2 regions of the Tenggerimyces flavus genome follow, and region 2 is predicted to be linked to the other one. Evidence: riboswitches for the same ligand, from Rfam matches in the RefSeq annotation. Region 2 holds a riboswitch; the other holds the start of a gene.
The links. A riboswitch is a leader RNA that binds a small molecule or an ion and turns the genes downstream of it on or off. The one in region 2 is predicted to bind thiamine pyrophosphate.
Positions count from the first base shown of each region.

Region 1 (7,732 bases), 1.1 Mb from region 2:
GCGCCGCAGGCGGTCGGCGAGGCCGGTGGGGTCGACCGGGTTGTAGATGTCGTCGTGGTGGAACTCCCGCAGGTCGTCGCTCGCCCTGCTGTCCGACCCGGCGAACACGCCGCCGGGCCGGAGCACGCGGTGGGTCTCGGCGAAGATCTGGTCCTGCAGCTCCTCCGTCGTCACGTGGTGCAGCATCGTGAAGCACACCGCCGCGCTGAACCGCTCGTTCTCGAACGGCAGCGAAGCCGCGTTGCCGCGCACCACGGTCACGTCCGGGTAGAGCCCGGCGAGCCGGTCCGCGAGCTGCTCGTCGATCTCGATCGCGGTCAGCTTCGGCGTGAGCTGGCGGAGCTCGGCCGTCGTCGGGCCGTAACCGGGCCCGATCTCCAGGACGTCCTCGCCGAGCTCGAGCGCCCCGACGACTCCGGGGATCACGTGCACCCGGATGGCCTCGGCCCACTCCTCGGACGAACAGAACGCGGCGTGTTCGGAGTTCATGCCTCCACGTTAGCCGCGTCGAGCTCGCGCCAGCGGTCGGCGGTGAGGCGGTAGAGGACGTGCCGCTTGAACGGGTGGCCGTCCGGTACGCGCGGGTGGTCGAAGTCGTCGGCGGGGTCGTGGGTCATGCCGAGCTTTTGCATGACGTTCTGGGACCGGACGTTCGGCACGCAGGTCATCGACACGATGTCGGTCAGGCCGGCCTCCTCGAAGCCGTACCGGACGGCTGCCTGCGCACCCTCCGTCGCGTAGCCCTTGCCCCATCCCGCGCGGGCCAGGCGGTAGCCGATCTCGAACGCGGGCGTGAAGTGGGCGTCGAACGTCTGGTAGAAGAATCCGATGAAGCCGAGGAACGTCCCGGACTCGATCTCCTCGGCCGCCCAGAGCCCGAAGCCCCGTTGAGCCCAGCCCTCCTCAATGCGGTCGACGAAACCGTCGCTCTCCTCGTGGGTCATCGTCGAGACGAAGAACTCCATTACAGCGGGGTCGGCGTTCATGGCAGCGAAAGGCTCCCGATCCTCTTGACGCCAGGGGCGGAGGATCAGGCGTTCGGTCTTCAGCATCCACATAGGGTGCCGTACGTGCCCGGACTCGACGCAACTGAAATCCGCCAGCGCCTCAACGACGCCCACCTCTATCTCTGCACCGACGCGCGCCACGATCGCGGCGATCTCGCCGAGTTCGTCGACGCCGCGCTCGCCGGCGGCGTCGACATCATTCAGCTGCGGGACAAGGGGATCGAGGCCAAGCCGGAGCTCGCGGCGCTCGAGATCCTGGCCGAGGCCTGCCACCGGCACGGCGCGCTGCTCGCGGTGAACGACCGCGCGGACATCGCCCGGATCGCCGGTGCCGACGTGCTCCATCTCGGCCAGGACGACCTGCCCGTCACGTTCGCCCGCGCGGTTGCCGGCGAGGACATCGCGATCGGCCGTTCGACGCACGACACCGACCAGGCGAGCGCCGCTGCGGTCGAGGACGGCGTCGACTACTTCTGCACCGGGCCGTGCTGGCCCACGCCGACGAAGCTCGGCCGGCCCGCGCCCGGGCTGGAGCTCGTACGGGCGACCGCTTCGGCTAAGCCCGAGCGGCCATGGTTCGCGATCGGCGGCATCGACGAGCGGCGCCTGCCCGAGGTCCTCGCGGCCGGCGCGACGCGCATCGTCGTCGTCCGCGCGATCACCGAGGCCGAGGACCCCCGCGCGGCCGCGGCCGCTCTCAAGGCTGCGGTAGCGTAGAAGGCGTCCGCACGGGAGCCCGGCGCCAGGGCTGAGAGGGAGCGGGACGCTCCGACCGTGGAACCTGATCCGGGTAATGCCGGCGCAGGGAGCGTGAGGTCTCGTGGTGCACCTCGTCGTCATCGGTGGCGGCGTGATCGGCCTGTCCGTCGCCTGGCGGGCGGCCCAGCGCGGGCACGGCGTCTCGTTGTACGACCCGCATACCGCCCGCGGCGCCTCCTGGGTCGCCGGCGGCATGCTCGCCCCGGTCACCGAGGCGTGGCACGGTGAGGAATCCCTGCTCGACCTTGGTTCCGCCTCGCTCGAACGCTGGCCGTCGTTCGCCGCCGACCTCGGCGATGCCGGTCTGAGTACGGCGGGAACGATCGTCGCCGCCCTCGACCAGGCCGACCGCGCCGAGCTCGACCGGCTCGCCGCGTACGTCGCCGAACGAGGCCGCGACGTCGACGCGCTCACCGGCCGCGCCCTTCGTCAGCTCGAACCCGCGCTCGGGCCGGCCGTGCGCGCTGGCCTGCACGTTCCCGGCGACCTGTCCGTCGACAACCGCCAGCTGCTGAGCGCGCTCCGGGACGCATCTGCGCAGGCTGGGGTTCGGTTCGCGGCGACCGTCCCCGAAGCCGACGTCACGGTGATCGCCGCCGGAGCGTGGAGCGGCAGCCTGCACCCCCTGCTCGAGAAGCTCGTCCGACCGGTCAAGGGCGAGATCCTCCGGCTCGAGGCTCGTTCGGGCGCGCTCCCGCCGCCGACCCGCACGATCCGCGGCCACGTCGAAGGCCGCCACGTCTACCTCGTCCCGCGCGCGAACGGGCTCGTGGTCGGCGCGACGCAGTACGAGTCCGGCTTCGACCTCCACCCGAAGGCCGGCGGCGTCCGCGACCTGCTCAACGACGCCGAGCAACTGCTGCCCGGCATCACCGAGTACGCGCTCACCGAGGTGACCGCCGGACTCAGGCCGGGGAGTCCCGACAACCTCCCGCTGGTCGGTTGGCTCGAGCCGGGCGTGATCGTCGCGACCGGCCACTACCGCAATGGGCTCCTGCTCGCCCCGATCACTGCCGACACCGTCGTCGCGCTACTCGAAGACGAGCCGATCCCGCCCGAGGCGAAGGCTGCCGACCCGATCCGTTTCACGGAAGGATCCCCATGGAAATAAGGGTGAACGGCTCCTCGCGCCACTTCGCCGGCGACCTGACCGTCGCCGCGTTGCTCGAACTGGTCGACGCCCCGAAGACCGGTGTCGCCGTGGCGATCGACAGCAGCGTGGTGCGGCGTGCGGAGTGGCCGACGACGTACGTCCGCGACGGCGCGGTCGTCGAGATCCTCACCGCCGTTCAGGGAGGTTGAGCATGGACGACCCGTTCCTGTTCGCCGGCCAGGAGTTCTCCAGCCGGCTGATCATGGGCACTGGGGGAGTGGCGAATCTCGCGATCCTCGAGTGCGCGCTGGTCGCGTCCGGCGCCGAGATCACCACGGTCGCGCTGCGGCGTACCGACACCTCCGGCGGTCCCGGTCTGCTCGACCTGCTGAAGCGCCTCGACATCGCGCCGCTGCCGAACACCTCCGGCTGCCGTACGGCAGCCGACGCCGTCCTCACCGCGCAACTGGCGCGCGAGGCACTCGGCACCGACTGGGTCAAGCTCGAGGTCGTGTACGACGACCGGATGCTGCTGCCCGATCCGGTCGAGCTGCTCGACGCCGCCGAGCGGCTGGTCGACGACGGGTTCCAGGTGCTCCCGTTCAGCAACGACGACCCCGTGCTGGCGCGCCGCCTGGAGGACGTCGGATGCGCGGCGGTCATGCCGCTCGGCTCGCCGATCGGGACCGGGCTCGGCATCCGCAACCCGCACAATCTGGAGCTGATCGTCGCTGGCGCGAACGTTCCCGTCGTTCTCGACGCGGGCATCGGCACCGCCTCCGACGCCGCGCTGGCGATGGAGCTGGGCTGCGCCGCGGTGATGCTCGCCACGCCCGTGACCAGGGCGAACGACCCCGAACGGATGGCCGCCGCCATGCGCTTCGCCGTCGACGCCGGCCGGCTCGCCAGGCTCGCCGGCCGCATCCCGCAACGCCACTGGGCCGCTCAAGCTTCCAGTCCCCAGCTACCCTAGCTTTGTCTGGTCGCGGTCCGGATCGCTCAGTTTCGCCAAAGCCGGTCCGCAACCTGACGGTGGACGGTCCGGCTTCTTCGACGATCCGGCCGCTCCGTGTAGCTGCCCCTTCCCCCGACGAGAGCTTCGAGGCCGTGAACTCGATCTTCCCCCAGCTGGAGCCGCTGCTTCCGCTCGTGCAGAAGCCGATCCAGTACGTCGGCGGCGAGCTCAACCAAACCCTGAAGGACTGGGACTCCGTCCAGGTCCGCTGGGCCCTCATGTACCCCGACGCGTACGAGGTCGGCCTCCCCAACCAGGGCGTGCAGATCCTGTACGAGGTGCTGAACGAGCGCGACTGGATCCTCGCCGAGCGCACCTACTCGGTCTGGCCGGACCTCGAGAAGCTGATGCGGGAGAACGACATCCCGCAGTTCACCGTCGACGCGCACCGTCCGGTCGGCGCGTTCGACGTACTCGGCGTCTCGTTCTCGACCGAGCTCGGCTACACCAACCTGCTCACCGCGCTCGACCTCGCGGGCATCCCGCTCGAGGCGCGCGACCGCGGCGACGAGCACCCGATCGTGCTCGCCGGCGGGCACTCAGCGTTCAACCCGGAGCCGATCGCCGACTTCCTCGACGCCGCCGTGCTCGGCGACGGCGAGGAGATCGTGCTGAAGATCTCCGACATCGTGCGCGAGTGGAAGGAAGAGGGCTCGCCCGGCGGGCGCGACGAGCTGCTGTTCCGGCTCGCGGCGACGGGCGGGGTGTACGTACCGAAGTTCTTCGACGTGGACTACCTGCCGGACGGGCGGATCCGCCGCGTCGTGCCGAACCGTTCGGGGGTGCCGTTCCGCGTCATCAAGCACACGCTGATGAACCTCGACGAGTGGCCGTACCCGAAGAAACCCCTTGTCCCGTTGGCCGAAACCGTGCACGAGCGGTTCTCCGTCGAGATCTTCCGCGGCTGCACGCGCGGCTGCCGGTTCTGCCAGGCGGGCATGATCACGCGGCCCGTACGCGAGCGCAGCATCTCCACCATCGGCGACATGGTGAAGAACGGCATCGAGTCGTCCGGCTTCGAAGAGGTCGGCCTGCTGTCGCTGTCGAGCGCCGACCACTCCGAGATCGGTGACGTCGCGAAGGGCCTCGCGGACCAGTACGAGGGCACGAACGTCTCGCTGTCGTTGCCCTCCACGCGCGTCGACGCGTTCAACATCACGCTGGCGAACGAGCTGTCCCGCAACGGTCGCCGGTCGGGTCTGACGTTCGCGCCCGAAGGCGGCAGCGACCGGCTGCGCCGCGTGATCAACAAGATGGTGTCCGAGGAAGACCTCATCAAGACCGTCGCGACGGCGTACTCGAACGGGTGGCGGCAGGTGAAGCTGTACTTCATGTGCGGCCTCCCGACCGAGACCGACGAGGACGTGCTCGCGATCGCAGAGCTCGCGAAGAAGGTCATCGCGACCGGGCGTGAGGTGTCGGGGCGGCGCGACATCCGTTGCACGGTGTCGATCGGTGGCTTCGTACCCAAGCCGCACACGCCGTTCCAGTGGGCTGGGCAGGCCGCGTGGGAGACGGTGGACGCGCGGCTGGACAAGCTCAAGTCGGCGATCCGGACGAGTCGCGAGTTCGGCAAGGCGATCGGCATCCGCTACCACGACGGGCAGCCGTCGGTGGTCGAAGGACTGCTGTCCCGCGGCGACCGTCGCGTGAGCCGCGTGATCCGCGCGGTGTGGGAGGACGGCGGCCGCTTCGACGGGTGGAGCGAGCACTTCTCGTACGAGCGTTGGGTTTCCGCCTGCGCTGAGGCGTTGGCTTCGGAGCCGGTGGACCTGGACTGGTACACGACGCGGGAACGCGACGAGGCCGAGGTGCTGCCCTGGGACCACCTCGACGCGGGACTGGACCGCGAGTGGCTGTGGGAGGACTGGCAGGACGCGATCGACCCTTCCGGTGCGGTGGAGGTCGAGGACTGCCGCTGGACCCCGTGCTTCGACTGCGGCGTGTGCCCGCAGATGGACACCGAGATCCAGATCGGCCCGACCGGCAAGAAGCTGCTCCCGATCGCCGGCGTCACCCAAGGCCGCGAGGCCCTGCTCGCCAAGTAGCCCCAGCGCCGCCGCCGGCGGTTTGGATGAAGGGCACCTTCATCCAAACCGCCGGCTGAGGCGCTGGTGGTGTGTCGCGATGACCTGTGGTGCTGGTCTGGCTGGGTCGGGGGCACCCTGGTCCGAACCTATGGGACCAGGGGGCCCCTCACCCCAACCGTTCGCCGCCGCCTGAGCTTGGGTCGGGGGCACCCCTGTCCGGACCTATGGGACCTGGGTGCCCCCGACCCAAGCCGGCCAGGCACGTTCGCGGTCTCCACCGGGGCGTTTGGATGAAGGTGCCCTTCATCCAAAACCGGTGGGCGGTGGGTGCGGTGGTCTGCCAGAGTCGGGCGCGTGACCGTGGTGAAGGTACGTCGGGCGAGCGCGGAGGACGTACCAGCGCTCGCAACGCTGCGCAGGGCCTGGACCGAGGAGCAGAACGGCGAGGTCGTCGACCCGAACTTCGAAGCCCGCTTCGCCGAATGGTTCGCCACCGAGTCCGGGCGGCGGGTCGCCTGGATCGCCTCGGTCGACGACCGCCCGATCGGCATGCTCAACCTCGCCGTGTTCACGCGGATGCCCCGGCCGGGCGTCGAGCCGAACCGGTGGGGCTACATCGCGAACGTCTTCGTCCTCGAGGCGCACCGCGACAGCGGCGTCGGCCGGCTGCTGGTCGAGGAGGCGGTCACGTTCGCCCGCGACGAGGACCTGGTCCGCCTCGTCCTCAGCCCGTCGCCCCGTTCGGTCCCGTTCTACGAGCGCGCCGGCTTCGCGACCACCGACAGGCTGATGATGTGGACGCCAAAGGCCTAGGGCGGCGCCTGCCCGACCACGAGCGAGTAGCCGCCGTACGCGGCCGAGGCCAACGTCAGCAGGCCGAGCACCAGCGCGGGCACCCAAGGCCGGGCTCGCGCGAGCCGGTCGGCGAACGGGAGCAGCAGCGGGAACGCGGGGACGAGCAGCCGTGGCCGTGAGTTGAAGTATCCCGTTCCCAGCAACGCCAACGCCACCGTGCTTGAGCTGAAGACGGCCAGCGAAGGCAGCGGATAACGCGCGATCGACCACACCAGCAGAGCGATTACGAGCAGGTACGACACGGCGACGGCCACGCCCAGCCAGGGCGGCAGCGCGAGCATCCACTGGACCGCGGCCTGCCCGAGATCCATCGACTTGTTCCACTGCTCGAGCACGTGGAAATACCCGAGCGGCTCACCGGTCCGTATGCCGACCCACGCCACCCAGCCGAGGTACCCCAGTGCCGCGAGAGCCGCCCCGACCAACGGCCGCCACAGGAAGCGGCGCTCGCGCACGAGCTCCAGCAGCGCCGCGACGCCCACCGCCGCGACCAACGCTGGAGCGGACGGCCGGGTCAGCCCGGCCAACGAAGCCAGCAGACCCGCCACCAACCAGCGCTGAGTCAGCGTCGCGTACAGACACCACGCGGCCATCGCGGTGAACAGCGACTCCGTGTAGGCCATCGTCTGCACGTGCGCGATCGGCAACGCCGCCCACAGCAGCACCAGCATCGTCCCGACGCGCCGTCCACCGACGTGCGCGCCGACCGCGAAGACACCCCACGCCGCGACCAGGCACGCGAGCCACGACAGCACCAGCCCCGCGGCAGGCAGGTCCAGCGGCGTCCAGGCCGCGACAAAGCGCATCAGGTACGGGTACAGCGGCGAGAACATGTAGTCCGGATGCACGACGCCCGGCGCGTGCAGCACGAAGCCGTACCCGTTCTCCGCGATGCGCTGGTACCAGACCGCGTCCCACCGATCCGCGATCAGCCGGTACGCCGACTCGTCCGCCACCCGAGCCCAAAGAGCCA
Region 1 is NZ_JAFBCM010000001.1:6,352,339-6,360,070, reverse strand. Features, by position in the region: gene JOD67_RS29870 (class I SAM-dependent methyltransferase) at 1-489, opposite strand, end outside; gene JOD67_RS29865 (GNAT family N-acetyltransferase) at 486-1,052, opposite strand; gene thiE (thiamine phosphate synthase) at 1,071-1,724, shown strand; TPP riboswitch at 1,726-1,832, shown strand; gene thiO (glycine oxidase ThiO) at 1,828-2,877, shown strand; gene thiS (sulfur carrier protein ThiS) at 2,868-3,068, shown strand; gene JOD67_RS29845 (thiazole synthase) at 3,071-3,832, shown strand; gene JOD67_RS29840 (TIGR03960 family B12-binding radical SAM protein) at 3,967-5,922, shown strand; gene JOD67_RS29835 (GNAT family N-acetyltransferase) at 6,259-6,717, shown strand; gene JOD67_RS29830 (putative hexosyltransferase) at 6,714-7,732, opposite strand, start outside.
Region 1: it holds a riboswitch for thiamine pyrophosphate, as region 2 does, so the genes downstream of both, thiO (glycine oxidase ThiO) here and thiD (bifunctional hydroxymethylpyrimidine kinase/phosphomethylpyrimidine kinase) in region 2, are expected to answer to the same signal.

Region 2 (7,732 bases):
GCCTGGGCGACGGTCTCGCGGGACTCCTCGACCACACGCCGCGCCGCGCGCCCCGAGGCGTGCAGCGAGGACGCGTTGCCGAGCTTGTCGAGGTGAGCGACCATCGCCGCCACGGCCTCCGGACGCATCGGAGTCGTAGCGGCGTGATCGAGGTAGATGTGGGAAGTCATCGCCTCTCAAGAGTAGGTCAGACAGGCCAGTCCTCTTGGCGGTAGGCCGCCTCCCAAAACATCCACTCATAGCGGGACGCCGTAACGAAGGCCTCGTGCATGCGCTCCAACGCCGCCGGGTGGGCGGCTCGGTCGGCGATCGCCTTGGCCTGCTCGGTCGCGACAGCGAAGGCCGGATCGCCGTACGTGCCGATCCAGTCACCGTACGGATGGCCGTCGAGCTCGACCTCGGCGTACATCCGGCTGCCGACGTCCTGGTAGATCCAGAAGCACGGCAGCACCGCCGCGACCTGGACCGCGTAGTCGTCGAGGCTGAGCAGGTACGACGTGTACGCGCGGCAGGTCGGCGACGGCCGCCACCGCTCGAGCTGCGAGACGTGCGTCTCGTGCAGCTGCCGTTCGACGACGACGCACTCGTGCGCGGCCTTGGCGAAGAACGCGACCTCCTCGGTCGTCGGCGCCTTGGAAGCCGTCGCGGCGAGCGCGCGGGCGTAGTCGGCGAGGTAGTGCGCGTCCTGGGCGAGGTAGTAGATGAACCGGTCTCTCGCCAGAGCGCCGGACGCGAGCTCAGTCAGGAACGGCAGCGCGTCGATCGCCTTGCGCACGTCCTCCGTGGCCGTCCAGGCCTCGTTCGTGAAGGTCATGCGCTCCCCCACCAGGCGTGGAAGTGGTGGACCGGACCGTTGCCCGTGCCCACACCCAACGAGTCGGCGGCACGCAGGCTTTCGGTCACGTACGCCTTCGCCTCCCGCACGGCATCCCCCCAGGCGAACCCGCGAGCCAGCAGCGCCGCGATCGCCGACGAGAGCGTGCAGCCGGTGCCGTGCGAGTTCTTCGTCTCCACCCGCGACGCCGATAACCGTACGAGCGTGTCGCCGTCGACGAAGAGGTCGGTGGACTCGGCCGACTCGGTGCGGTGCCCGCCCTTGAGCAGGACCCGTTTGGCGCCGAGTTCGCGCAGCGCCCGCGCCTGGTCCTCGGCCTCTTGGTCGGTCCGTGCCGGCTCGACGCCGAGCAGGTCGGCGGCCTCGGGCAGGTTCGGCGTGACGATATCGACGAGCGGGAGCAACCGGTCGCGCAACGTGCGCACGGCGTCGCGCTCGAGCAGCCGGTCCCCGCTCATGGCGACCATGACGGGATCGAGGACGACGTACGGCGGGCGATGCCGTTCGAGCGCGTCGACCACGGTGTCGACGATCGCCGCGTTCGCCAGCATGCCGATCTTGACCGCGTCGATGCGGACGTCGGCGAACAGCGTGTCGAGCTGCTCGGTGATGAACGCGGTGGGGATCGTCTGGATCCCCGTGACTCCGTGGGTGTTCTGCGCGGTGAGCGCGACGAGCACCGCGGTGCCGTACGCGCCGAGCGCGGAGAACGTCTTGAGGTCGGCCTGGATCCCGGCGCCACCAGACGGGTCGCTGGTGGCGATGGTCAACGCAACAGGAGTAGCCATTGCGACAGTCCCTTCGCCAGTGTTAGCTGGAGCAGGTTCAACGGGTGTGATCTCAGCTCGCCCTCGGATGGGGAGCACCCCGCGTCACTCGACTTCGACCTTAACCCGTTGCGGATTCCGGCGCCATCGGTAGCGTGGCCGAACGTGACCAGCCTGCTGGTGAACTTCGTGTACGCCCATAACGTCGGCCACGCGATCGAGGCGCTGCACCTCGCGTACGGGCACCACCGCAGGGATCCGTCGCTGGAGATCTCGGTGGCCCTGAACGCCGCGACGCCGGTCGAGCTCGCGTCGCTGTGCCCGTTCGTCGAGGCGGTGTATCCGGTTCGGCTCGACCTGTTCGACCCATCAGTGCCGTTCGTCGCCGAGCTGCCGGAGGCGTTCGACCTCGTGTCGGAGGACGGTCGGGCGTCACAGCCGGAGCAACGCGCGTTGTTCCCCGGCATCGCGGCGTACTACGACGTGTGCCGTGCGCGCATCGGCGTGACAGCCGCGGCGCCGTACTCGCCGGGCGAGCACTTCCGCCTCGCGCTCTCCCCAACCGTGCGGAGCGACAGCCCGCGCATCGCCGTGCTGCCGGGCGGGAGCGCGGACCGTTCGCTGTACCCGTCGGTGGCGTCGTGGGAGCTGATCCTGCGGACGTTGGCCGCGCGGATTCCCACGGCCACGTTCGTGTTCCTGGGCAAGCTCGGCGACGACGGGCGGACGCGGACGACGTACTCCGCCGCCGAGATCGCGCGGCTGCAGGAGTGCGTACCGTCGGAGTCGGCCCTCGACCTGCCACTGATCGACCAGCTAACGGTGGTCGCGAGCTGCGACGTGTTCGTCAGCCCACACTCCGGCTTCGGCATGGCTGCCCTCGCCGCCGGAACGCCGTGGCTGTCGCTCTCGGGGAACGCCTGGCACGAGTACTACTTCAACGGCGTCCCGTTCTACTCGGTGCTCCCTGACGTCGACCGTTTCCCCGCGTACACAGCGCTTTCGGCACTCCCCGACCCTGTGGAGGACGACGGACCAAGGTCACCGAGCATGTGCGCCGAACGCATCCGCGCCGACCTCGACGAGCTCGTCGAAGCAGCCGCCAAGCTGATCGATCGGAGCTGGCCGTACGAGACGGCCCTCGCCCACTATGCCCAAGGCATGTTGAGGATTCGCAAGGGAGACGCCAGCCAGGTGTGGTCCTGGGACCACGTCCTGGCCCCGTACCTGACACCCTGACACCCGGGCTACTGATAGACCTTGCTGTAGAAGTCGGTGTACTGCGGCTGCGGCCAGGTCGCCGGCACCTCGTTGAGCTGTTGCGTGAGCCCGCCGGACGCGCTGGCAATACCCGACAGGTACGCGATCGCGGCGACGATGATCCCGACGATGGCCGAGATGGCGATCCCGAGAGCGGTCGCGATGAGACCCGCGCCCGCGATCATGCCGGGAATGCCGCCATCCAACGCCAGGATCGCACCGGCGATCGCCAGATCCGCTGTGACCAAGGCGATGACCACAGCCGGCAGAACCTGCGCGTTGGCCAACGCCGTCTGCGTGAGCGCGCCCGAGATCGCCGAATGGCACTCGTTCATCCCGTCGATCGTCTTCTGATGGGACCTCGACGCGGCGGCGTACAGCTGGGCCGCGTTGTCGTTCCACCGTTGGCCGGCGTCGCCCTGAGGAAGGGCCTGGAGAGATTCCTCTCCGACGCTCAGCCCGCCCATGAGTCCGTGCACGTCGTGCTCCCAGGCGGTGGCGGCGACGTACAGCTGCGGAGGGTTGCCGACGATCGCCGGCGTCTGCTTGGCGAGCTCGATCAGGCTCGTCTCCAGATAGGTGATGTGCCCGATGATGATGCGCAGCCTTCCCTCCAGGGCGGGTGGGAACGGCCCGGCGATCCCGTCCGCGAGCTTCTGGTTGGCCAGCTTGATGCCGCGCTGCAGAAACGCCATCGCCCGTTGATGATTCTCGAGGAACCAGCCCCAGTTGTCAGCGAGCCATTCGATCCCAGGATTCACGGCCATGTCAGTCTTCTCCGTTCGCCTGCTGAAGCCTGCCGACCCCGTCGACCTCGACGGCTTCGGCCTGGTCCGCGATCCGCTTCAGGTTCTGGGCAACGCCGCCGAGCTGGCCGCTGCCGCCGGTGAGCACGGTGTGCACCCGGGTCGCGAGCGCGGTGTACTGCCGGTAGACCTCGGCGCTCTGCGGGAGCGCGCCGAAGTCGTAGCTGCCGAGGTCCAGCGCGCCGACGGCGACCGCGCACTGGCCGACGATCGCGCCCGCCGGGCCCCAGACCTGGTTCGCGTCGTTCCGCAACGTCTCGGGGTTGATCTCCTTGGTCATCTCAGCATCCCTTCCGCGCGGGCGGCTTCGTGCGAACGATGCGCGCCGGCGAGTGCGGTGGCGAGCTCGTCGGCGAGCATCCAGTGCGGGCATCTGCCCAACCAGGACAGGTCGATCTCGCAGCCCGCGAGACCGCCGCCCGGGTGGAGACGGAGCTCGACCATCCCTCGTTCACCGATGCCCAGCGCGTCGCCAGGAGGGCCTGGGTTCTCTGTCCGCGCGGCGGCGTCGGCGGCCGCGACGGCCTCGTCCGCGAGTGCCGCGAGCCGGCGCAGGCGATCCATCGCCAGGTCGAGGTCTGAGGTGAAGAGCTCCGACGGATCCAGGCCGAGCGTGCGGAACGCGGCATCGTCAGCGGACGCCGAGCCCGGCGAGTCGAATGCCCGGGTCAGCGCGTCCCCGTACGCCTCGCTGTGTGCCTCTTCGGCGGCCGCGGCAGCCGCGGCGACCGCGGCCGGGAAGTCGACGGGATCGAGGCGCGTACGCCAGGAGTCGGCGACCTCGACGCGCTCCAAGGCACCGGTCGGGCCGACGACGGCGGTGACGACGCGGTTGGCGTCGCGGCCCTCGTACTCGCCCAGGTAGCGAGGCATCGACCGCAGGCGAGCGCCGAGGGCCTGGGCTTCGCGGGCCGCCCTCAGCGGCCCGTCGAAGTCGAACGTTCCTGTATCCATGCGGCGATCGTCGCGATCGCCGCCAACACCGCGCTTACAAGCGGCTTACACAGGGCGTCAGCCCTTGCGCTTCTGTACTTCCTCGGTCGCCTGCGGCAGGACGGCGTGCAGGTCGCCCACCACACCGAAGTCGGCGAGCTCGAAGATCGGAGCCTCGGCGTCCTTGTTGACGACCACGATCGTCTTCGACGTCTGCATGCCGGCCCGGTGCTGGATCGCGCCGGAGATGCCGGCAGCGAGGTAGAGCTGCGGCGCGACGGTCTTGCCGGTCTGGCCGACCTGGTACGCGTGCGGGTACCAGCCCGAGTCGACCGCGGCCCGCGACGCACCGACGGCACCGCCCAACGCGTCCGCCAGGGCTTCGACCACCGAGAAGTTCTCCGCCGACCCGACGCCGCGGCCGCCCGACACGACGATCGCCGCCTCGGTCAGCTCCGGCCGTCCGGTCGCCGCGCGCGCCGACCGGTCCACGACCCGCGCCGCCTTGGCCGCGTCCGACAGCACGACCTCGACCTTCTCCTCCACCGGAGTGGCGGGCGCCTGCTCGGGCGTCGCGGCGTTCGGCTTCACCGTGATGATCGGCGTCCCCTGCGTCACCCGCGCCTTGACCGTGTAGTTGCCGGCGAACACCGACTGCGTCGTCTCCAGCTCGGCAGACACGTCGACGGCGTCGGTGATCAGCCCGGACGAGAGCTTGATCGCCAACCGCGCCGCGATCTCCTTGCCCTCCGGCGACGACGTCACCAGGACAGCGCCGGGCGACACGCGGGTCGCCAGCTCGGCCAGCGCCTCGGCCTTCGGCGCGACCAGGTATTCGGCGAGGTCCGCCTGCTCCAGCAGGTACACCTTCTTCGCGCCGTACGACGCCAGCGTCGCCTGCGCGTTCGCGTAGCCCGACCCGATGAACACCGCGGACGGCTCACCCAGCCGCCGCGCGATCGTGAGCAGCTCGGTCGTCGTCTTCCGGACCGCGCCGTCGGCGTGGTCGACCAGTACGAGGATCTCCGTCATCGACAAGCCTTCCTCAGACGAACTTCTGCTCAGCGAGGTACGCGACGAGCTGCGTGCCGCCGGTCCCCTCGTCCACGACCACGGTGCCCTTCTGGCGCGGCGGCCGCGCGGCGTACGACTCCACCGCGGTCCACGCCGCACCCAGCCCGACCGACGCGGGCTCCACGCCCAGGTCGGCGAGGCTCCACGTCTGCACCGGCTTCTTCTTCGCCGCCATGATCCCCTTGAACGAGGGGTAGCGCGGCTGGTTCGCCTGGTCGGTCACCGACACGACCGCGGGCAACGAGGCCTCCACGGTCTCCGTCGCGGCCTCGCCATCGCGGCGGATCTGGACCGTCCCGTCGCCCAGGGAAACCGAGCCGGCGAACGTCACCTGCGGCAGGCCCAGCCGTTCGGCCAGCATCGCCGGCACGACCGACATCCCACCGTCCGTCGAGGCCATCCCACACACCACCAGGTCGACCGGCTGCTCGGCGGCGAGCTTCTCGACCGCCTTCGCCAACACCAGCGACGTCGCCACGGCGTCCGAGCCGTGGATCGCGTCGTCGAGAACGTGGACGCCGGCGTCCGCGCCCATCTGCAGCGCCTTCTTGATCGCGTCCGGCGCTCCGTCCGGACCGACGGTCAGCGCGGTCACCTCGACGCCTTCGCCCGCCTCGGCCAGCGCGAGCGCGGCCTCGATCGCGTGCTCGTCGAGCTCCGACAGCAGCCCGTCGACGCCGGCGCGGTCGACGGTCTTGTCGGTTTCGGTGAACGTGCGATCCGCGGTGGAGTCCGGCACGTACTTCACACAGACGACGATCCTCATGGTCGCTCTCGGCTCCTCGTCTCGGCTGCAGCCAGCCCGTCGATGGGTCGGACCTCAAGCCTGCCAGGCGGGGGCGGCCGGCCGGCTGTGAGGTCCTCCCTCTTCACGTTACTCACGGGTAGCTTCGAGGAGCAAACTGGCCGAACGTGGCCTGCATCACACCTTGCGCGGAACTCCCGTTCGCTCGCGGCCCGTTGTCAGATCAGGCGGTTGCCGCTGACGCGTGGTCGAACCGGCTGCCTGGATTTCGTCATCCGTGGCCGGCCCTGATCTGGTCAGCGGCTCCGCCACCAACGTGTACGCGCCGAGTCCACGCGGCGACGCAGGCCAGCATGAGGAGCGGGCTGACCACCGCCGCGAGGAAGCCGAGCCGATAGCTGTCGCCGGCCACCGCCACCGTGTTGAGCACCGCGAGCCCGACCGCGCCGCCGAGCAACGGCGAGGTGTTCACCAGCCCCGACGCCAACCCCTGGTCGGCGTCCGGCACGCCGGTGGTCGCGACGATCAACGACGGCGCGAACGACAGCCCGAAGCCGACGCCCGCGATCACCATCCCCGGCAGCACCGCCGTCCAGTACATGCCGCCAGCGGTCGCGAACACGGCGAACCAGAGCAACCCGACGCCGAGCAGCGACGCCGCCACCGCGAGCAGCTTGCCCACGCCGTACGTCGCGACGAGCCGCCCGGTGAAGCTCGACACCGCCACGGTCGCGAGCGCCATCGGGACGAAGCCGAGCCCGGTGAGCAACGGGCCTAAATGCAAGACGTTCTGCATGCTGCCCCTGATGGTCGCAGCCCCGGCTCGCTCAGTTTCGCCGCACGCCACCGCCTGCACTGCGTCATCCGGTGTGCCATTGGGGCTTCTTCGACGAGCCGGACTGCGAGTGCGTGCCGAACCACGTCGTCGCGAGCCCCGACGCCGCACCCACCGCGGCGAGCAGGTTGCCGTACCGGATGGACGGGTTGGCGAACATCGACAGCCGCACGATCGGCTCGGCGACGCGACGTTCGACGACGAGGAACGCGGCCAACAGCCCGATCCCGAGCACGCCCGACAACACGACCGGCACCGAGAGACCGTCCGCGAGCCGCGACACCGCCGAGACGACGAGCACCGATCCGGCCGTGAGCAGCGAGGCGCCGAGCACGTCCGTACGGCGCCGCTCCGCAACCTCGTCCCGGCCGACCAGCACCGCGACACCGACCAGGACGACGACGCCGATCGGCACGTTGATGCCGAACACCCACTCCCAGCTCGCGAGCCCGGTCAGCAGCCCGCCGACGAGGTTGC
Region 2 is NZ_JAFBCM010000001.1:7,453,961-7,461,692, forward strand. Features, by position in the region: gene JOD67_RS34665 (cysteine desulfurase family protein) at 1-170, opposite strand, end outside; gene JOD67_RS34670 (TenA family protein) at 188-814, opposite strand; gene thiD (bifunctional hydroxymethylpyrimidine kinase/phosphomethylpyrimidine kinase) at 811-1,623, opposite strand; TPP riboswitch at 1,614-1,715, opposite strand; gene JOD67_RS34680 (glycosyltransferase family 9 protein) at 1,768-2,841, shown strand; gene JOD67_RS34685 (hypothetical protein) at 2,850-3,629, opposite strand; gene JOD67_RS34690 (hypothetical protein) at 3,631-3,948, opposite strand; gene JOD67_RS34695 (hypothetical protein) at 3,945-4,622, opposite strand; gene JOD67_RS34700 (electron transfer flavoprotein subunit alpha/FixB family protein) at 4,680-5,633, opposite strand; gene JOD67_RS34705 (electron transfer flavoprotein subunit beta/FixA family protein) at 5,647-6,441, opposite strand; gene JOD67_RS34710 (MFS transporter) at 6,692-7,216, opposite strand; gene JOD67_RS34715 (MFS transporter) at 7,281-7,732, opposite strand, start outside.